2 regions of the Lelliottia sp. RD5 genome follow, and region 2 is predicted to be linked to the other one. Evidence: predicted binding sites of a transcription regulator. Region 2 holds the regulator's gene; the other holds the start of a gene.
What was found. Region 2 encodes LexA, which represses DNA repair genes until DNA is damaged. Its sites were predicted from a motif close to TNCTGTATGTACATACAGNA; they were not measured.

Region 1: umuD (translesion error-prone DNA polymerase V autoproteolytic subunit) is a predicted target of LexA. The motif match lies at 4,072-4,091, and genes of this name have one in related genera.

What each region holds. Positions count from the first base shown of each region.
Region 1 is NZ_JBVYHQ010000001.1:672,701-684,248, forward strand. It holds gene AC0LWE_RS03370 (fimbria/pilus outer membrane usher protein) at 1-646, opposite strand, end outside; gene AC0LWE_RS03375 (fimbria/pilus periplasmic chaperone) at 662-1,384, opposite strand; gene AC0LWE_RS03380 (fimbrial protein) at 1,430-2,008, opposite strand; gene AC0LWE_RS03385 (helix-turn-helix domain-containing protein) at 2,870-3,238, shown strand; partial or broken gene AC0LWE_RS03390 (Y-family DNA polymerase) at 3,477-3,635, opposite strand; gene umuD (translesion error-prone DNA polymerase V autoproteolytic subunit) at 3,619-4,053, opposite strand; gene AC0LWE_RS03400 (DinB family protein) at 4,411-4,929, shown strand; gene AC0LWE_RS03405 (GNAT family N-acetyltransferase) at 5,073-5,525, opposite strand; gene AC0LWE_RS03410 (LysR family transcriptional regulator) at 5,585-6,487, opposite strand; gene AC0LWE_RS03415 (SDR family oxidoreductase) at 6,625-7,371, shown strand; gene AC0LWE_RS03420 (glutathione S-transferase family protein) at 7,452-8,126, shown strand; gene AC0LWE_RS03425 (YncE family protein) at 8,466-9,827, opposite strand; gene AC0LWE_RS03430 (GNAT family N-acetyltransferase) at 10,388-10,855, opposite strand; gene AC0LWE_RS03435 (EAL domain-containing protein) at 11,103-11,548, opposite strand, start outside.
Region 2 is NZ_JBVYHQ010000005.1:30,124-41,671, forward strand. It holds gene AC0LWE_RS15820 (maltoporin) at 1-985, shown strand, start outside; gene malM (maltose operon protein MalM) at 1,102-2,070, shown strand; gene ubiC (chorismate lyase) at 2,252-2,749, shown strand; gene ubiA (4-hydroxybenzoate octaprenyltransferase) at 2,762-3,631, shown strand; gene plsB (glycerol-3-phosphate 1-O-acyltransferase PlsB) at 3,698-6,118, opposite strand; gene AC0LWE_RS15845 (diacylglycerol kinase) at 6,273-6,641, shown strand; gene lexA (transcriptional repressor LexA) at 6,751-7,359, shown strand; gene dinF (MATE family efflux transporter DinF) at 7,426-8,745, shown strand; gene AC0LWE_RS15860 (CsbD family protein) at 8,891-9,100, shown strand; gene zur (zinc uptake transcriptional repressor Zur) at 9,185-9,700, opposite strand; gene AC0LWE_RS15870 (cupin domain-containing protein) at 9,817-10,305, shown strand; gene AC0LWE_RS15875 (conjugal transfer protein TraF) at 10,524-11,548, shown strand, end outside.

The sequences.
Region 1 (11,548 bases), on a different contig from region 2:
TGAGGGATGAATAGAAAGTACGAGACGTTTCAGCATCACTGTAACGCGACTCATATCCGTTCATGTAATAACCGAGCATGAGCGCAGGGATGCCGCTGTCCCAAAGCGCCGGGTCTATATTACCTCGTGCGATATGCTGCAAATAAATCTGAGGAACCTCAATACTGAGCTGCTGTTTATCTGCATCAAAATTAACTGTAGCGTCCGGAAGCAGACTAGCGAGATCGGTGCATACAGCCAACTCAGTCAACCCTTTTCGCGCGGAAAAAGGTATTTTTTCAATATTTAAATTAATCAACTTAATCATATCAGGAGTCAAACAGGGGGCGACTTTGTGTTCCTCATCTTCTTTAAATGTTACCTCTTCGTGTGACACCAGATTGTCGTTAACAAGGATGTCAATACGATATTTCCCCGGCGTTGCATTCGAACCATAGGTAAAACGGCTGACATCGATTTGATTCTTCCCTTCCTGCCGTAACAGGCCAGTATCAAATTCTGCAGCACTACCTGTAGATGAGGAATTGGTTTCTTTCTCTGTAGATTTATTTGGCTCATTTGCACTGACTCCGAACGGAGCAGAAACAATAAAAGTTATAAAGCAAGAAAAACAGAAAAAAGAAAAGAAACCGCTATTTTTAAACATTGTCGCCCCATAACATTAATTTTTCGCTTTATGACTAATGAGTGCTCCATAGTCATTAATGGTATTAAACGATAAACCGTCTATATTCCCAGAGTTCTTTAATGTGAACTGTTTCGACCCACCGGGTGCTATCATTGAGCCCTTTGATTCAGAAGACACGCCGTTGAATTTATACTTAACATCAAAAATCGTAACGTTGTATTTAGAACTGTTTTGCACCGAGACGTTTTGACCATTCAGTCGCCAGTGCAATTCGTCAGGAGCATCATTACTGTTACCCGGTAGTCCCTCAGGACGATAAAACAATTTAATTCTTGTACGAAAAACAACATTCAACTTTTGCTGTGCGTCAGCACTGCTTTTATCTTTCGCAGGAACTTCAAGAACGTTAAGCCAGTACACAGATTCCTTGTCCGCTGGTAAGGCTGGGGTACCCGTATAACTGATACGAATCGTTTGTCCCTGATTTGGGTCAACACGGTTAATCGGCGGCGTCAAAACGAACGGGACCGAGATTTTCTCAGGTGTTGTATTTTCATTGCCAGTATCAATCCAGCTCTGGATTAATACTGGCCTTTGATTCTTATTCGTCAGACTAATAGTGACTTCTTTCTTATCTCCCTGATAAATGACTCTGGTTCCATCCATGACAATACTTGCATAGATTGATTGGCTTGTTACCATGCCAATACTGAGCACGAGGAATATGCCCCCACTCTTTTTACTGAAAAAACTCATATGTAGGATACCTAATATTTGATCAGGGAAATAATTGACGATTTATTATTGATACATCAACTCATAGTCCACAGTACTGGTGACGGCTCCGCCAGTGGCACCACCCAAGGATGAAAAATACTCTACAAAATAGAGCATTTTTGTGTCACCCGCTTCATCAGTGCTGATATCTGTAAATGCGGTCGTACTAGACTGGTTTGGGTCATTAACCTTAATAACCTCACGGCCTGAATCAAGCAGTCTAAATTGCACATTACTTGCAGCGCCTGTAGACGCTGTGTTATTCAGATATCCCTGATTATCACCGTTAGTACTCTTAAAGTTGGCGGCTATTTTTGTTTTAGCAGGTGTCCCCAGGGTACAATTTTTTGCAACAATATAGAATGGTTCTTGCCCGGCTGATGAATTAGCAGCGGTCAGCGTTGTTTTTGACACTTCATCAAGCGTGATTGCCCCGGTACCCGCTGTACCAACTTCAGCACCTTTATATTCAAGTGATACGTCGCATGTCGCGTCTGTAATTTTACCGTTAAAGGTAATAGTGTTTGTTGCCGCCGCATAGGGCATGGTGGCCAAGTTTAAGGTCAAAAACAGTCCAGCGGAAAACACTGTGATTACTTTCATTCAAATCTCCATTAACTTTCTGATGGTTGCAGATATTTACTATTTACTTTCTCAGATAGCGATATTGTTACCTGCGTAAATAATTAAACGGTTTCATTACCAATTTTGGTGGAGTCATTATCAATCGAGTCGATAGTTTCGTCTCTTTTTATTCAGTCCAAATATGTACGGAGTGATGATCATAGCTGTTTCATTTTTGATCTATACTCTTCTTGTATCCACATCGGAAAGTTTAAAAATGTATACTTTTCAGAGAGTTAACATTACAGCCCATGGGGCTAACAAAAATGCTATCGTTCTGCGCTCGGATAGGGATTTTGAAAAGTGATATCAGGAACAGTTTGATTTCAGTATCTTTCCAAAAAAAGGTGCAGAGGAGGTGATGGATGAAGAGCGGCCCGAATACTATCCCTGCATCCCTCTGATACTGAAGGGTGGAAATGGAGTGGTTTTTCTGGGAGAAGATCTTGTTCAACTCTGGCTTAGTAAGCTATACACAATAAAAATTGTCCCGCTTTGAAACCATCGAAGCGGTACATTCAATCTGATTAATACTATCTGGGAAAAATCATGAGCAACAATGTAGACATTCAGAGAGCTCATATACATGAGGCCGAACGCCTTGATTCGACCTATCTTACTGAGCTGATGGAGACACTGGCTCCCTTTCTAAACTACAATACTTACCCGGTAGGGAAACGCATCAGTTTCAGTGCGAACAATCAGGCAGACTGTTATTTCATTCTCTAGGGCAGCATAGAGATAAACCGACAACCTTATGATATCCTTATTGAAATTTTTTTAGCTCCATCGTTAAGAGGGATTGTTCCTGTCCACAAAACCTCTCAGTCCGGGTTTACGATGCGGATACTTGAAACTGCTGAGATAGCCATTATAGACAAAGAGCAGCTGTATTCGCTTCTCACCGAGCATAATCTGTGGAGACCCTATGCCATGCACCTTCAATTAGTCGCTAGTCTGGGATCTGAAGTATTAATGAAGCTCGTTACCCCTTCTGTCTTCGAACGTGTTCGTTATCAACTCTATGAACTGATGAGTAAACCTCAATCGATAAGAAAATCGGTTACAGCGGAAAATTATATTCGTAGTAAAACCCGTCTCTCGCGCTCAGGCATTATGAACGCTCTCTCCGAGTTAAGGAAAGGTGGTTACATCACCATCGAGGATGGACACCTAATTGATATTAAACATATTCCAGCTCGCTTTTAGACTACACTTGATCACTTTGTATACTTGATGATCAGGCGATAATAATGACATGAAGCTTAAGTAAATGTACCAACTCTATCGCGAACAGGGTCTATTCACTGTGCTTCAATCGCCTCCGGGGCTACATGGCAAAGCCAGTAATGAGAAATGAGGTGGATAGCCCGCTTAACTCCCAATTGATGCTCTAAAAACTGATATGCAATTCGTATAAGCAATCCCTGCCAACGATGAGTATCCCCTTTGCTAGTTTGACTTTTAATTCCACATAATCTTCTGAACGAGAGATAATGCAGCCATCGTTATTCGAAACCACGTCCACCGGTTTGCCCTGAAGATGCGGTCGAAATACCGTTTCACAGCTGGTGTAGAAGCTGTTGACATCAACTAGCGCGAACATATTTGTGCGATTTTAGCGTGTGAGTCACCACGCCGAAGATTTGCAGCTCTTCGTCGGCGTCAAAAATGATGGGAGAAAAGCGCGGGTTACGCGGAACAAGCTGCAAAATCGGACGAACGCGCAGCTCTTTCACCGTAAATTCCCCGGCGACGGCGGCCACAACGATATCGCCGTGTTCAGGCGTTAAAGAGCGATCCACCACCAGCAAATCACCGTCAGTAATTCCTGCCCCAATCATGGACTCCCCGCTAACCCGGATAAAATACGTGGCGCTGGGATGCTTAATCACCAGTTTATTAAGATCGATACGATCTTCTACGTAGTCCTGAGCGGGACTGGGAAAGCCACACGACACGCGCTCCAGGAAGAGAGGTAACTCAATGAGGGTGTTGAGATCGCACGAAAAAAGATGACTCATAATTGCTCACCTGCAGATAACTGTATATAAATACAGTGTTATGAGTTTTAGGTAGGGATCAAGGCACTTTTGTGACGGTCGCCCAAACGCGTTGAAGTTTGTGGGAATTTAGTTTGCAGAGTGGGACGAGTGACCAGGGTAATGCCCCCCTTGATTAAGGATAGCGTTGCATCGACCCATTGAACTCACAGCTCAAAGTGGACCTGCACACCCACTCTCCGGTCGTCCTCATGCCAGGAACGGACATTACTGAGTCCGCACAGCGTTGACTAAAAGGGAACGGGTCAACGTATCTTTATTGTGCTGCTAAATGCGCAACTATAATTAAAACGGTTGTTCATTTAAATGGATGAAGTTATGAGTTCACTCAACATGCATTTCAACATTCTAGCCGGCTACAACGCCTGGGCGAATGAACGGTTATATTCCAGCGTTGGAAAGATTGGAGAAGATGCTTACCGTAAAAACTGCGGCGCTTTTTTTGGGTCTATCGAGGCGACGTTGAATCACCTGCTAGTGACGGACAGGATATGGAGACATCGTTTAAACGCATTACCTGAAACAGGGCATCGACTGGACCAGATACTGTTCGACAATGATTTTCCCGGTCTGGAAATGGCGCGAAGAGAAGAAGATAAAAAGATCGTAGATTTTATCATGGGATTATCAGAAACCGATTTAGCTGGCATAGTCTCCTACCGGCGGGCTTCAACACCAGAACTTAAGCAGCAGGTCATCTGGTCTGCTCTGGCTCACTGGTTTAATCATCAAACCCATCACAGAGGGCAGGTCCATGCAATGCTGACCCGGGTATCTGGGGAGGCACCCGAACTGGACTTGCTGATATATCAAAGGCAGCTAAACGATAAATATTAGTTTGGCGATTGCCCTGCTCCCTGCCGATCGGTATACCGTGATGGTAGTATTGTTTTGCCAACTTCCGCTCTTCGCTCACACTGGACCTGGCCGTCTTGCTTCTGTCTGCTCCGTGCTGTGAGTTCAACCGATGGATACAACAATTAGCACAATGCTTTTGATAAACAGACGGCCTCTGTCCGACCTATGTATGGGCCATAATTCTCAATACGGACATACCCATTTTGTTCGTAAAAATTGACGGCCCTAATATTGATATGTCGTGTTTCCAACCTAAGTTCGTTATATCCCATCTCTATTGCCGATGTTTCCAGATAAGCAAGTAATGTTTTGCCAATGCCTGGCACGCTACGGTCTGAAAACATTCTTTTTAGCTCAGCTATATTTTGCGTTAATGGCCTTACAGCACCACATCCTATCACTTCGCCATACGTATTTTTTGCCAATACCCACAATGCGTTGTCATCATTCATTGCATCAACGTTGAAATTGCTTTTGCCGTTATCACCCGTAATAGCGGCAAGCTCCGCTGACAGCATTTCGATTAAGCGATGGGAATCTGAAGAAAATGGATCTGATTTCTCTATGGTGATCATGGCTATATCCTATTCACTGTATTAATTATTGGGAAGCATGTCGGTTCGTTATTTCAGGCTCATTTCATTGCGTTGTAAACTTTGAAGCCGGGATTTTTTTCAAAAATATCGGCAACAAAATCCATGAATACAATCGCCCGTTTTGGTAAAAGGCGATTAGCAACATAAACGGCTTGAATGGGAACAGGTGATGCCGTGTAGTCAGTCAGTAATAATTGTAAGTTGCCATTTTCCAGCCCCTCTTCGAACAGCCATTCTGGGCCTTGTGCGATCCCAATCCCTGCATTGACAAATTTCTGTACTGCTTCGGGTGAATTGACCCTGAGCCGACCAGAAACAGGAACATTGATATCCTGAAATCTCCAGGTCGCGCCCGTTGTTAGCAAGGTATAGATCAAACAATCATGTTTTTTTAAATCCTCTGGTGTATTAGGGATTCCGTGTTTAGCTAAGTACTTGTTACTGGCAACACAAACTCGCTCATACATGCCAAGTCTGCGGGCACGCATAGCACTGTCCTCCAGGTGTCCAATGCGGATTGCCAGCTCAGCCCCTTCATCAATGAGATTGATATAGCGGTCATTAATCTGAAGATCGAGTGTTAGCTCAGGGTAGCGTTCTAAAAAATCGGGGATGTGCGGGACTAAGAATGTGTGTGCCAATGCTGTGGGGCAAGCAACGCGTAATAGCCCTGTGGGTGTTACATTTTCCCTGAAAGAAGACTCGGACTCTTCGACGGCTTCCAGAATACGTCTTGCTTCCAGATAATAACGTTCTCCTTCAGGCGTCAGTGAAAGCTTGCGGGTTGTTCTGTGAAGTAACCGAGTCTGCAAATGCTCTTCGAGGGCTGCAACATGACGGCTCACGTTCGGTTGCCCTAAGCCCAAACCCCTGCCGGCAGCCGAAAAGCTGCCAGTTTCAGCGGTACGGACAAAGCATGTCATCAAAAGTAATCTATCCATCCTAAGACCCATTTATGCTTTTAATGCATGAAAGATATTTAAAAATACCATCTTATCACTATCTGAGCATGAGCATAGAGTGGCTATCAAATCGGTCATTCACCGGTCAGGAGTAAAAACTAACAGGAGATTTTTATATGGCTAGATTACAAGGTAAACGCGCACTGATCACGGGAGGTACAAGTGGTATTGGTCTTGAAACGGCGAAGCTGTTTGTTGCGGAAGGTGCACGCGTAATTGTTACGGGTGTTAACCCTGATTCTGTCGCAAAAGCTAAAGTAGAACTGGGTAATGATGTGTTAGTCGTGCGTGCTGATTCCGCTGATGTGAGCGCACAAAAAGCTCTGGCTCAGACAGTTCAGGAACACTTTGGACAACTGGATATCGCTTTCCTGAATGCGGGTATATCACTGTATATGCCAATTGAGGCATGGACAGAAGAGCAGTTCGATCGCATTTATGATATCAACGTTAAAGGTCCTTACTTCCTCATGCAGGCGCTTCTGCCAGTGTTCGCAAGCTCTGCATCAGTGGTCTTTAATACCTCTATAAATGCTCACACGGGACCCGTGAACTCTTCAGTTTATGGCTCAACCAAAGCAGCGTTACTGAACATGTCGAAAACACTTTCTAACGAGTTACTTTCTCGTGGGATCCGTATCAACGCAGTAAGTCCTGGCCCTGTTGATACACCGCTTTACGATAAGGCGGGGATCCCCGTGGAATATCACGATCAAGTGATGAAAGATATCGTTGCAACCATTCCAGCAGGTCGTTTTGGTAAGCCTCAGGAAGTCGCACAAGCGGTACTTTACTTTGCATCTGATGCATCTGCCTGGACCGTGGGTTCAGAAATCATCATCGACGGCGGCGTTTCAATCTAAGCTACCAAAATAAGATTTACCCTTCATCAAGCCCGCCACCTTTTTATAACGGCGGGCTATCATTTTATCTGGAGTTTGAGATGTCTACCCATGGTCTGACGCTGATTAGCCACCCACTATGTCCCTTTGTGCAGCGCTCAGCGATAGTTCTGCTTGAGAAAAATGTGCCATTTGAACGCGTAAATGTAGACTTATCGGCGAAACCGGACTGGTTTCTTGCTCTGTCACCCACTGGCAAGGTGCCGCTGCTTAAAGTGCATCAGGCGAATGGCGAAGATGCGCTTATTTTCGAGAGCATGGTGATCTGCGAGTACCTGAATGAAACGCAAGACGGTGATTCGATGTATGCTGACGATGCATTAGTAAGAGCCAGACAGCGCGCATGGATCGCGTTTTCTACCTCAATGCTAGGAAATGCATGGCAATTTTTAAACGCGACCGATCGGGCCATTGCAGACAGCAAACGCGCGTTGTTCCGTGTGCAGCTTGAACGTATCGAAGCTGAATTGAGTGTGGGACCTTATTTCTCTGGTGCCGAATTCAGTATGGTTGATGCGGTCTACGCCCCTATTTTCCGTTACTTCTCCATTATCGATGCATCAGTCTCTGAGGCGATTTTTGATGGACTTCCGCGTACTTCCTTATGGAAAGCTGCACTGGAAAAAAGGGAAAGCGTGAAAGCCGCTGTATCATCAGATTATGCAGAACTTTTCCAACATCATCTTCGTCAGCATTCTGCAATTCTCGCTGCTTGACGATATTCACTGGGAAATGGTGCCCTATTCCCCGCCGATTAAAACACGGCAATGTTCGCAATTCCTCTACCAACTGAGAGAACCATTTTGAACTTCCGCTCCTCGCTCACAGCAGCGCCTGGAAACTGGCGTACAGGCGGCATCGTGCAGCAGACCTAGCAACGCGGCGTATTTATTGAAAATGGGTGCTGATTGATCGCTATGGACGTCAGGCTGTTTCGAGTAGGAGGATGTGAATACCGGTCAGATATGCCGAGAATATACCCCCATCCCATAGGCGGCTGGGGGTTAAGAATGCCGGGCAGACCTGCCCGCGAATAACGTAGCGGACTCAATCCGTTATTTTTTCGGGGTGATTTTCGTCACTGAACCTGTTTGCGTTTTATCCCCGGTAGTTCCATACATAGACACGAGATAAACGGCACCATCAGGCGCAGCGGTCAGGTGGTTTGGCGTATCATCCATCGGGATATTCGCGACCAGTTTACCGTCCTTGTTCAGAACAGCAACAGTTCCGCCTGCACGCGTGGCGGCGAAAACCTGCGACGTCACAGGATCCCAAACGACAGATACCCCCCCGGCACCAATGTAAGTATCCGCGAGAACCTTGCCGTCCGCATCAAGAACCACAACATTGTTTGTCTCCTGGGAAACGACGTAAAGACGGCCGGTCTTCGGATCGCGTGCGATGTCGGTTGCGCCTTGCGCCTGAGGTATTTTCACCGTTGTACTCTTGCCCGTTTTGAGATCAATCCAGCCCACCCAAGGCGTATCGCGGCTGACGCCGTAGAGTTTCCCACCGGCGCTATCCAGGGCAAGATCTGTGCTGTAAAACGGGTCGCGGCCACGGTTCGTCACGAATTCCATCTGACCGATATGTTCCAGCGTTTTGGTATCATATACCTCGATAAAACCGGTCAGCGCTGCGCTGACATAAGCCCGATTGTGGGCTTCATCAATAATCACATCGCGCGGATGTACGACCGACCCCTCCGGGAAAACTTTTACAACGGAAAGGTTTTTTGCATCATAAACAGTCACTGTTTCAGCAAGCGTGTTGGTCGTCCAGACTTGATGATGGACATTATCAACACCGATGCCGAAGACGCCAATCTGCTCACCCTTTTTGTCTTTAGGCAGCATAGCCTCCGCTTCGACAGCCAGCGTTCCGGCGTTGAGTCTCATCAGACGGCTACCATCCTTCGGGCCGCGTGCAGAGGTCACGAACAGCTTCCCGTCCGCCGAAACTGCCGACTGGTAAGCCCGCTCACCGACGGGAAGGGTTTGCAGCCTGAAAGCCTCAGTGTTTTTCGGGGGAATAATTTGGGACAATTTCAACATGACCTGCGAAACGCTCGCGGGATTTTGCGTAATAACGGTGAGGGGATGAAGGCCTGTAGCGGCATCGGCCGGAACGGTTAGCGGAATAGTGAGGTTTCCCTTCTCGTCGGCGGTCAGTGGTTTCGGTGTCAGGACTTCAGCACCATTCAGCATAGTGACGGTTGCGCCCGTCTGCAGGCTCTTAATGGTTATAACCGTTTTATCGCCAGGCTTAACAGGAATGTCCCGTGACCCGGCACGGATACTGCCAGGGAACGTCGTGGTAGCAGCTTCCCATTGGCTATCGGCGTATGCCGTTGTAGCGGTTGACATCACAATGGTGGAGGCCAACAGCACTGAACGGACTGAAATTCTTCTCATCTTATCTCCATAAATTGTATTGATTCTGCATCTCAACGCAGCCACAGGATATTTCCACGCGCTAACTCTTATCTTCCGCCCTGAGAAATATCTCCTGCGATAAGCGCATTCAACATACCACATCAATGTAAATAATTATCATTACTGTTTTGAGTGGTATCTTAAAATGCTGCGCTTTCGATGTATAGCGGGTGAGCGAGCTGGCGATTTTCCGGTAAGGAGGGAGCATTGTGCCTGGAGCGGAGGTTGGTGATAGGTGGTTGTATTCATCAAATCGGGGGTTAAGGCGATAGGCAAAAACTGTGGCGATGTAGACGTCAGTCCCAAACAACCAAGAGATTCAAAATGGCATGACAACTTACACAACGCGTAAAAGCGATCGCGGATATTGTCCTCGCACTTGAATTTACCAACGAGATGTTTATCAATCCTGATGTCGCTGTAGAAATGCAAGAGAGCATAGCTACCCGAGTTCTATCCAACGGGCGGATTGGTGGCAGGAACGGACACTGTAAACTCAGGAGTAAACTGGCCCGCCTGGAGATGAATATGAGCGTAGGTCAGCGGGAATTTTTTCCATTGGTATAAATATCAGGCCGCGTGATACTCCATGCATAGTTTTCCCGATTAACGGGTTCGTACCCAAATTTTTGATAGAGCCAGGGCGCAGTTGTTGTAAACAACATGATTCTGCGAAGCTGCTCAAAGACGGGATGATGATGTATGCATTGCATCACCCATCTCCCCAGTCCCTCCCCCTGATATTCCTCAAGAATATAAACATCACAAAGATAAGCGAATGTAGCGTAATCTGTTATCAAACGCGCGAAACCTATCTGGGTTTCATCATGGTAAACGCCGAAATTAAGACTGTTTTCTATTGATGCACCTACAGTGGACAGATCAATCCCTTTAGCCCAAGTCGACCTCGTCAGATAGCGATGGATAGCCTGTACATCCAGTTTTTCCCTGTCTGTACTCACCAGGTAGTTATCCTTATACCACTCATGCTTCTCTGAAATGCTCACAGACTTACCTGCTCATCAGGTTATGGGAAACCTGACCTTATCACTTGATGTAAAATCGTGCTATCAGTGCTGCTTCGCAACAGCTAAAGTTTGCTGCTGGTATCAATGAGGCATTACGTCCGCTTGTCACTGTGAGTTCAACTCAGTTTCCCATCCTGTTCACGGAGCAGACGTCTAATGGTTCTAAAATATTCTCATTGTAGAGAGAGATTGTATCGACCACTTCACCATGATAATCACTCCCTTTTTACGACATGAGCAGAGAGCTAATCTCTTCAGATTTCAAGGGTTTTGAAAAATACCAGCCTTGCGCATAGCAGTCAGGGATATTGTCCAGAAGAAAACGATACTGTGTTTCCGTTTCAACTCCTTCAAAAACAACTAATTTCGGCATTTTATTTAACATTCCGATTAGGCCTGACAGGACGGGGTTAACTGAAGGTTCAGTACCAATACAATCAATCAAGGATTTATCAATTTTAATTTCTTCCACATCAAGTAATGAAAGCCAGTTAAGATTTGAGTAGCCGGTTCCGAAGTCGTCTAGGGCGAACCGGATACCAGAGTCTTTGTAAGAGAGCATTGCCTTTTTTATCTCCTCGATACTGGCATTTTGTCTTTCAGTAATCTCAAGCATAATTAGGTTGCCCGGGATCTTTTCCCGCTCAAGGGTGGTGAAAAGTTTGGCCCGAA
Region 2 (11,548 bases):
AGGTAAAAACCTGATCGACGCACTGCCAGGCGCTAACATGTGGGCCGGTAAACGTTTCTACCAGCGTCATGACGTTCACATGATCGACTTCTACTACTGGGACATTTCTGGTCCTGGTGCGGGTCTGGAAAATATCGATGTCGGCATCGGTAAACTCTCTCTGGCCGCAACCCGATCTTCTGAGTCTGGCGGTTCTTCAGCCTTCGGCGATCGCGATCCAAACACGGGTTTGCGCACCTACAACAACAAAGTACCAAACGACGTGTTTGACGTGCGTTTAGCCGGTATGGAAGTCAACCCAGGCGGTACGCTGGAACTGGGCGTTGACTACGGTCACACCAATATTCCTGACGATTACTACCTGCAACCTGGTGCAACGAAAGATGGCTGGATGTTCACCGGTGAACATACTCAGAGCATGCTGAAAGGCTTTAACAAATTTGTTGTGCAGTACGCTACCAACTCGATGATTTCTCAGGGTAAAGGTCAGGCTCGTGGCGGTTCTGTTGATAACGATGGTCATCTGATCCGTATTCTCGACCACGGTGCGATCACTCTGGCCGACAACTGGGATTTGATGTACGTCGGTATGTATCAGGATATCGATCGTGATAATCAGCAAGGCACTACCTGGTACACCGTGGGTATTCGCCCAATGTACAAATGGACGCCAATCATGAGTACCTTGCTGGAAGTAGGTTACGACAACGTCAAATCTCAACAAACGAGCGATCGTAACGACCAGTACAAAATCACCCTCGCGCAACAATGGCAGGCAGGCGACAGCATCTGGTCTCGTCCGGCTATTCGTGTCTTCGCAACTTATGCGAAGTGGGATGAAAAATGGGGCTACGTGAAAACGGATACTCAGGGTAACTTCTCTTCTGCTGCGGCAGGCAACGGCGCTGTAACACCATTCGGTACAACCAGTCGTGGTGACAGCGACGAGTGGACCTTTGGTGCTCAGATGGAAATCTGGTGGTAATTCTGGATTTACCCGTAGTGAAAAGAGGGGCGTAGGCCCCTCTTACCTGATAACTAACACACTTCTCGGAAAGTATGCGCTATTGCCTGGCTACCATGCTTTCGCTATCTGAGGTCATAACAATGAAAAAAAGTCTTGTTGCACTCTGCCTGACGACAGGATTGTTTGCCGCTTCCCCCGTGGTGAGCTTCGCTGATGTCAACATCGTTCCACAAAACACAACGTCTGCCCCAGCTATCCCCTCCGCGACCCTGCAAAGCCTGAACTGGACGCCAGTGAATGCTGCACAAACGCAGACTATCCAGCTTGATATGACCGGACAAACGATCAACGTACCCGGTATCTCTGGGCCCGTTGCTGCATGGAGCGTCCCGGCAAATCTGGGTGAATTAACCATAACGCTGACCAGTGAAGCGGATAAAACGCCAGCTATTTTCGCACCAAATGTGCTGGTACTCGATCAGAACATGGCTCCTGCAGCTTATTTCCCGAGCAGCTATTTTTCCTATCAGAAACCGGGCGTGATGTCCGCTGACCGCCTTGAGGGCGTCATTAAACTGACCCCTGCATTAGGGCAGCAAAAGATTTACCTGCTGGCGTTTACGACGCCTGAAGATCTGCAACGCACCACCAAAATGATCGACCCGGCTAAGTCTTATGCTCAGGGGGCGGGTAATGCCATCCCTGATATTCCAGACCCGATTGCCCGCCACGTTACGAAAGGCACTTTGAAGCTTAAAGTCCAGACGAATTCCACATCCAGCATTCTTGTTGGCCCGCTGTTTGGTTCATCTGGCCCTGCCTCAGTAACCGTAGGTAACACAGCGGCACCTGCTCCAGCATACGCAGCGCCTGCACCAGCTTATGCGGCTCCTGCTCCAGCCGTCGCTGCTCCGGCACCCGCGCCGGTGAAAAAATCCGCACCGGTACTGAACGATACCGAAACGTACTTCAACAAAGCCATCAAACAGGCCGTTGACAGCGGCGATGTCGACAAAGCGCTGAAGCTGCTTGATGAAGCTGAGCGTTTAGGTTCAACCACTGCCCGTTCCACCTTTATCAGCAGTGTAAAAGGCAAGGGGTGACCGTCTCCCCACAGTGCTGATTTTGTCAGTAGTTTAGTGCGCCTGAGTGGGCGCACTTTTTTTGGCGCTGTTTATGCTGTTGCATCACTGTTGCGATAATGATCGCTAATCCACGTTTGAACGCCCCCAACCTGCATTTCTGCGATACAATAGCCATACGTTATGTATCGGAGAGTCTGGCATGTCACACCCTGCGCTAACGCAACTGCGTGCGCTGCGCTATTTTGACCAAATACCCGCGCTGAGCCCTGAGCAACTCGACTGGTTGCTGCTGGAAGATTCCATGACGAAACGTTTTGAGCAGCAGGGGAAAAACGTCACCGTGACGCTGATTCAGGAAGGATTTGTGTCCGCTGATAAGGTCTCCAGTGAGCTCCCGTTGTTGCCAAAAGAAGAACGCTACTGGCTGCGTGAAATTCTGCTGTGCGCGGACGGCGAACCCTGGCTTGCCGGGCGCACTGTCGTTCCGGAATCCACGCTTTCTGGCCCGGAACTGGCGCTGCAACAATTGGGTAAAACCCCGCTGGGACGTTACCTTTTTACGTCGTCCGAGCTCACCCGTGATTTTATTGAAATAGGGCGCGATGCCGATCTGTGGGGACGTCGTTCCCGCCTTCGCTTAAGCGGCAAACCGTTAATGCTGACGGAGCTGTTTTTGCCCGCATCGCCGTTGTACTAAGAGGATATTAAAATGGAGTGGAGTCTGACGCAGGACAAGCTGCTGGCTTTTCACCGTCTGATGCGAACGGATAAACCGATCGGGGCCTTGCTGCTGCTATGGCCAACGCTGTGGGCACTGTGGGTCGCGGCTCCCGGTTTGCCACCGCTATGGATCCTGGCGGTATTTGTGGCGGGCGTCTGGCTGATGCGCGCTGCGGGCTGTGTAGTGAATGATTATGCCGATCGCAAGTTTGACGGACACGTTAAACGCACGGCCAATCGCCCACTGCCCAGCGGTCAGGTTTCAGAAAAAGAGGCACGGACGCTATTTGTGGTGCTGGTTGCACTCTCATTCCTGCTGGTGCTCACGCTTAATACCATGACGATTTTGCTCTCGGTGGCGGCGCTGGCGCTGGCATGGGTGTATCCGTTCATGAAACGCTATACCCATTTGCCGCAGGTGGTGCTTGGGGCAGCGTTTGGCTGGTCGATTCCAATGGCGTTTGCTGCCGTCAGTGAGTCCGTGCCGCTGAGCTGCTGGCTGATGTTTCTCGCCAATATCCTGTGGGCAGTGGCCTACGACACTCAGTACGCGATGGTTGACCGTGATGATGACCTGAAAATCGGCATCAAATCGACGGCGATTTTATTCGGCCGTCACGACAAGCTGATTATTGGAATATTGCAGGTCGCCGTGCTGGCGCTAATGGTCGTCATTGGTCGTCTGAACGGGCTGAACTGGGAGTTTTACTGGTCGGTTCTGGTGGCGGGATTGTTGTTTGCGTATCAGCAAAAGCTGATCGCAAAGCGCGATCGTGAAGCCTGCTTTAAAGCCTTCCTGAATAATAACTACGTTGGCCTGGTGCTGTTTTTAGGTCTGGCGATGAGTTACTGGTCTTAGAAGCAAAACGGCAACCATCAGGTTGCCGTTTTCGTCTCCGTACTAATGCGGATCGCACAAGCCGTTTTACTCGTCCTGCGTTGCGCTCTCAATCGTCAAACGCACATCGGACGTAATCAGTTCCGCCAGCATCTGGTAAACCTTCATGGTTTCGCCAGGCTCGGCATCTCCGGTATCGCTGATATAGCCTTCGTCACGCAGCGTCAGCACCAGTGAGCTAAACACCGCTTTATCGAAGAATTCAGGTGCGTTGATGCCATGCAGCACAGACAAACGCTGAGCCAGCGTGCGGCTCTCTTTTTCCAGCGTTCCACGGTTAATGGACGGGTTAGCGCTCAGCAGCCAGAAGGTGATGGCGTAGCGTTGCAGCGTCTCACGCGCGCCTGCGGCCAGCAGTTGAAGCGTGCGAGAACGTGACGGATTGATATGCAGCTCATCGCCTTTCACCGCGATCAGCCCCTGACGGAGCATCTCCTCGGTCAGTTTATCCAGCTCTGTTGCAAGCTCGTCTTTACTCCAGCGCAGGAACAACTCCGCTTTCAACATCGGGTAAAGCACTTCAACATGACGCAGTATCTCCTGACGGGAAATACGACGGTGCTGAGTGATGATGGCAGCCATCAACGACGGCAGCATCAGCATATGCGCGATATTGTTGCGATAGTACGTCATCAACACCGCCTGCTCGCGCGGCAGAATGATGATGTCACCAATCGTGTCCTTCTCGACCTCGAACTTGTTCATTTGCAGCGCATGGTCGATCAATTGCCCCGCCGTCACAGACGGTACAGTTGAGTCCGTTGAGTACGGAACATGGCGCATCATGTCGAGATAACAATCGAGCTGTTCGGTCAGCTGTTCGCGTGTCAGTGAGCGCTGACGAGAGGCCAGAAGCGCGGTACAGCACAGGTTCATGGCGTTAGCCGCGCCCGCGTTGTTAATACGCACCATCAAATCGGCAGCGATATTGTTCACTGTAGGCGTCAACCACGCCGGGCGAATGGCTTCGATCGGATCGATAGATTCTCGCCATTCCGGCACATGCTGGTTCAGATACGTCATCAGCGGCATCGGTTCGCCAAAGTTTACGTAGCCCTGACCGAGATTACGCAGCTTGCTCAGACCACGCAGCATCTGCGGTAAGCTCTCTTTTTCTTTTGTCGCGCCGCGTAGCTCTTTAGCGTACGTGCCCACTTCCATTACGTGTTCGTAACCAATGTAAATCGGTACCAGCGTAATCGGACGTGTGCCGCCGCGAAGCATGGCCTGAATGGTCATCGAGAGCGTCCCGGTTTTCGGGTCGAGCAGACGGCCGGTGCGGGAGCGACCCCCTTCAACAAAGTATTCGACGGAATAACCACGGCTGAACAGTTCGCCCAGATATTCGCGGAACACCGTTGAATAGAGCTTGTTGCCTTTAAAGGTACGACGAATAAAGAATGCGCCCAAACGACGGAAAATCGGACCTGCTGGCCAGAAATTCAGGTTGATCCCGGCAGCAATATGCGGCGGAACCAGCCCCTGATGATAGAGCACGTAGGAGAGCAGCAGATAATCCATGTGGCTGCGGTGGCAGGGCACGTAGACAATCTCATGACCGTCGTGGGCCAACTGGCGCACACGCTCGGCGTTATGAACGTTAATCCCCTGGTACAGACGGTTCCAGGTGAAGCTCAGAATACGGTCAGACAGTCGGATCATCTCGTAGGAGAAGTTCGCTGCAATCTCTTCCATCAGTGCGATAGCGTTTTGCTGCGCTTTCTCATGAGAGATTTTCTTGCTTCGCGCTTCGTCTTCAACCGCGCGGGCAATCGCTTTGGACGCCAGCAGTTTGTTGAACAGATCCTGACGCGCGGGCAATCGTGGCCCCACAGCCGCTAAACGCTGACGGGCGAAGTGCATACGCGCAACGCGTGCCAGTTTTTGGGCAATAATTTTATCGGTACCGTGCTCATCAGCCATGCGTCGTAACGACACAGACGGCGAGAAACGAACAAAACTATCGCGACCCAACCATGACACGGCAAAGAATTTTTGCACGCCGTTAAGCATGCGCAATGGCGGATTCTCGTCGCCTTTTTGACGCCCTGGACGACGACCAAACATGATCGACACTGGCACCATCTGGACGTCCAGATCGGGGTTACTGCGGTGCAGATCAAGATAGTCGTGGAACAGTTTGATCGACTCTTCTTTCGGCGTGTAATAGGTAAACACGCGCGGCCCGCCGTGGATAAACACATAGCGAGGAAGGAGAGTGCCGTCGATCTCCAGGGGTTCCAAAGGATCCGGTAAATCGTGCGCCAGACATTGGGCGCGCAGCGTCAGTAAGTCTGCCTTCGAGTTATAAGGCAAAACGTACATAATAGGGCGCGAGGTATCGAGCCCTAATTCCAGCGCAGGTTCCGCCGGGATAGACTTACTTTTTACCAGTACGCTTAATGGTAAATTAAGTAATTTGTAGTAAATTCGTGGCCAGCCGGACATAAACGATGTAAAGCCTCTGGTTAATAATGCAATTGCGGCGCAAGGATAACAGAAAGCGCGCAAGATTTCTGTTGTTACCCGTCATACTTCAGGCTGCTGCGAAACCCGCTGCAGCCCTTGTTACTGACGTCAAATCTAATAAAAGGTTCTTTTAATGGCCAATAATACCACTGGGTTTACCCGAATCATCAAAGCAGCCGGATATTCATGGAAAGGTTTCCGCGCAGCATGGATAAATGAAGCCGCCTTCCGGCAAGAAGGCGTTGCCGCCATTATTGCCGTGATTATTGCGTGCTTCCTTGATGTCGATGCTATCACCCGCGTACTTCTCATCAGCTCCGTGCTTTTGGTGATGATAGTGGAGATTCTCAACAGCGCTATCGAAGCCGTTGTTGACCGTATTGGTTCTGATTTCCACGAGCTTTCTGGTCGTGCGAAAGACATGGGCTCTGCCGCTGTACTGCTGGCGATTATCATCGCTGTCATTACCTGGGTCACTCTCCTTTGGTCACATTTTCGATAAGCTTTCAGGAATCGAATAAGTCTCTGGTTTTTTGTGCAGTTTTTGATTCCAAATTCGCCTTTGACTGTATATACTCACAGCATAACTGTATATACACCCAGGGGGCGGAATGAAAGCGTTAACGGCCAGACAGCAAGAGGTGTTTGATCTCATCAGGGATCACATCAGCCAGACGGGAATGCCACCCACGCGTGCGGAAATCGCTCAGCGCCTGGGCTTCCGTTCACCAAACGCCGCTGAAGAGCATCTTAAAGCGCTGGCACGTAAAGGTGTGCTTGAGATTGTTTCAGGCGCGTCACGCGGTATCCGCTTACTGGTGGAAGAAGAAACGGGCATCCCTCTTATCGGTCGCGTTGCGGCGGGTGAGCCGTTGCTGGCACAGCAGCACATTGAAGGCCACTATCAGGTCGATCCGGGTATGTTCAAGCCGAGCGCAGATTTCTTACTGCGTGTTAGCGGTATGTCCATGAAGGATATTGGTATTCTGGACGGCGATCTGTTGGCTGTTCATAAAACTCAGGATGTGCGTAACGGACAGGTCGTGGTTGCGCGTATTGACGACGAAGTGACGGTTAAGCGCCTGAAAAAACAGGGCAACACTGTGCAACTTCTGCCTGAAAACAGCGAGTTTTCTCCAATTGTGGTGGATCTGCGCGAGCAAACCTTCTCTATTGAAGGACTGGCGGTTGGCGTTATCCGCAACGGTGAATGGCTGTAATTTCTCTCTGACAGGCTGCGCCATCCGCGCAGCCTGGCTGTCTTATCTCGCTTCCGGTAATTTCCTATGTCTCTGCTGACAACTTCAGACAAGGCATTATGGCGTCTTGCGCTGCCAATGATTTTTTCCAATATCACCGTTCCTTTGCTTGGACTGGTGGATACGGCCGTCATTGGACATCTGGATTCTCCTGTTTATTTAGGTGGCATCGCGATTGGCGCGATGGCGACCAGCTTCCTCTTTATGCTGCTCCTGTTTTTGCGCATGAGCACAACCGGACTGACAGCCCAGGCTTTTGGCGCGAAAGATCCCGTTCGCCTTGGGCGGGCGCTGGTTCAGCCGCTGATCCTGGCATTAGGTGCCGGGCTGCTGATTGTCGTATTGCGTGCGCCTCTCATCGATCTGGCGCTGCATATCGTCGGCGGCAGCGAGGCGGTGCTGGCACAGGCGCGCCGTTTTCTGGAAATTCGCTGGCTCAGCGCCCCTGCATCGCTCGCTAACCTCGTGCTGCTTGGCTGGTTGCTCGGCGTGCAATATGTCCGTGCCCCGTTCATTTTGCTGGTGGTGGGGAATATCCTGAATATCGTTCTCGATCTGTGGCTGGTGATGGGTTTGCATATGAATGTGCAGGGTGCCGCACTGGCAACCGTCATCGCGGAATATGCCACGTTCCTTATCGGCTTATGGATGGTGAAACGCGTGCTGGTGATGCGTGGCGTCACACTCGCGCTGCTGAAAAATGCATGGCGGGGCAATATGCGCAAGCTGCTGGCGCTGAACCGCGACATCATGTTGCGCTCTTTATTGCTCCAGCTATGCTTCGGTGCGATGACCGTATTGGGCGCGCGTCTTGGGCCTGAGATCGTTGCGGTCAACGCGGTGCTAATGACGCTGCTGACATTTACCGCCTACGCGCTGGATGGTTTTGCCTATGCCGTTGAAGCGCACTCCGGTCAGGCTTTCGGTGCGCGACAGGCCGGGAAATTACAGGAGGTCTGGCGAGCCGCCTGCCGTCAGTCCGGGCTGGTCGCGCTGGTGTTTGCGCTAATTTACGCTCTTTTTGGCGGGCATATCGTCGCGCTACTGACGTCATTACCTGAACTACGTGAGCTGGCACGGCACTACATTTTCTGGCAAGTGGTGCTACCGGTGGCGGGTGTCTGGTGCTATTTGCTGGATGGCATGTTTATTGGCGCAACACGGGGTGCAGAAATGCGCAATAGCATGGCGGTAGCCGCGGCGGGTTTCGGTTTGACGTTGCTCACCGTTCCCTATTTGGGAAACCAGGGTTTGTGGCTGGCACTCGCTGTCTTTCTTGCTCTGCGAGGCCTCTCGCTGTGGGTTATCTGGCGACGTCACTGGCGCGAAAACAGCTGGTTCTCGTAGCGGCTTCTTTTGTCCAGATGGTTAAAGATTCTGAATATCGAAACGACTGCCGAATCCTTGTCTACAATTATTATCACGTCCAGCAGGAAATGAACGTAACGGACGATACAAATTTACGTGATAACCGAACGATGAGGACATGATTATGAATAAAGACGAAATCGGCGGTAACTGGAAGCAGTTTAAAGGTAAAGCGAAAGAGCAGTGGGGTAAGCTGACTGACGATGATATGACCATCATTGAAGGTAAGCGTGACCAGCTGGTCGGTAAAATTCAGGAACGTTACGGTTACCAGAAAGATCAGGCCGAGAAAGAGGTCGGTGATTGGGAAAAACGTCACGATTATCGCTGGTAGGCAATTCCGTAGCGAAAGGTTCTACCCGAAAGTACAAGGACGTACTATCCCTGAGGGCGGCTTAATGGCCGCCCGCTTTGCATTTTAGCGCGGCTTCTTTTTCACATGAATAGAGTGATCGTGCTGACACGCGTCCTGATGGCTACACGCTTCTACTTCCACACAGGCTGAACACAGGCCATGTGCTTCAATCACATTATGACGTAGCGCAAAGCCCATTTTTGCCGCCAGCGTATGCATAATGTCTTCAACCCCTTCCGCCGCTTTTTCCTTCACTGCACTACATCGATCGCAGATGAACATCGCAGAGGTGTGCGTCGGCTGATCGAACAAATGGCAAAGCACATAGCTATTTGTTGATTCCACTTTATGCACAAAGCCCTGTTCCAACAGGAAATCAAGCGCCCGGTAAACCGTAGGCGGTTTAGCCTGCGGCTCGTTAACACGCAGCAGATCAAGCAAATCGTAGGCGCTGATCGCGTTTTGTTGCAGGCTCATCAAACGCAAAACTTCAAGGCGCTGCGGGGTCAGGCGCACATTGCGTTGCGCACAGAGCTTTTCAGCTTGCACGAGCAGCTCCTGCGTTGTGGTCTTATCCATTTGCACCTCGAATAGTAGTCGGCCGGAAAACCCTCACTTTATCATGTTCTGTCAAAAACGCCGAGATCCCACGCGGTGTGCTATACCTGACGCAACGCAACATGGGGAGATAAACAATGAAAAGACCTGACTGCATTCAACACTGGCGTGACGTCGAGGGGGCTGACGATTCAACGTACCCGGACAGTGACGAACGCTTTGCGATTGGTGCGCCGTTGGCGCGCAAACTGGGGCTGGGGCGTCTTGGGATCCATCATGAGCGTTTACCGCCGGGGCGTCGCACGTCCTATCCGCATGCAGAAAGTGACGAGGAAGAGTTTATCCATGTTATTGAGGGCCATCCGGAAGCGTGGATCAACGGTTATCTGTGGAAGCTGGAGCCAGGGGATAGCGTCGGTTTCCCTGCCGGGACGGGCGTGTGTCACACCTTTATCAACAACACCGACGAGGATGTACGGCTGCTGGTGGTAGGGGAAGCGAACAAAAAACACAATCGTATCTATTACCCGTTAAATCCTATGTATGCCGCCACACGCGAAGACCGCTGGGTCGACCATCCCCCGCAGTTTTTTGGGCCCCACGACGGAAAACCTGGGCGAAAATAATATCCTCTTCTATAAATATTGAGGGCCGTCACAAATACAATAGGCCAGTTGGGTGATTTAACTTAAGGAAATAGCAGGTCTTTTGGTTCCTATTCACAGCAATAGTTCGCTCCCGTATGGGCGTAAATAGCGGGGGTTGTTTAATAACACTATAAGACGGGCATACTGTGAAAAAAACTTTTAAATTTTCAGTGGTTAGCATCGCTGTGTCTCTGCTGATGGCAAATCAGGCGGGAGCAGCCAATACCTGGACGGAAGCGCGTAGCGACGCAATGGGTGGTACGGGCGTGGCGGCGGGCAATTATGGCAGCGGGGTATTAATCAACCCAGCGCTGTTGGCTAAAGCCAAACCGGATGATGACATTACCGTCATTTTACCGTCCGTTGGCGCCAGAATTACGGATAAAGATAATCTTCAGGATCAAATCGACGACATCAGTGACAAAGTCGACCACTACAGCGATGTCGTGGACAGCCTGACGGCAGCAGAGATCATCGCTAACCCATTAGGGTCTGTTAATCAGTTCCAGGGTGCGGCAAAAGATCTCGCTGATGAACTCAGTAGTCTGAAAGGCAAAACGGCGCGTGCAAATGCGGGCGCGGGTATTGCGGTCAGTATTCCTAATAACGTGCTCTCGGTGGCCTTCGTGGCGAAAGGCAACGCGCACGCTCGCGTAAGCTCTTCTATCGATCAGCAAGATATTGATTATCTGCGCAGCATCCAGAACAGCAAAATTGTCGCGGGTGGCGTTGCGCTTGACGCCGCATTAAACGGCACCGATCAAATTACCAAAAACCTCAACTCCACGGCATCAGGCCGAGCAGCCATTGTCTCTGACTACGGTGTTGCGGTTGCCCGCCAGTTTGATATTGCGGATATCCCGGTGTCCGTGGGTATCACACCAAAACTGCAGAAAACCTGGCTCTACAACTACACCACCTCCATTTACGACTACGACAGTAACGACTGGAACAGCAGCCGTTACCGTACGGATGATACCGGCTTTAACGTGGACGCCGGCGTGACCGCTGATTTTGGTGAAAACTGGACGGTAGGCTTGAGCGGGCAGAACCTGATGTCTCGTGATATTGATACCAAAGACATCCGTATCCGTAATGGTCGTACGGGCGATGTGGTGAACTATAGAGATACTTACCAGATTCGTCCGTTGGTGACCGCAGGCGTGGCGTGGCACACCGATCTGCTGACCTTAACGGCTGACGGCGACCTCACCGAAACCAA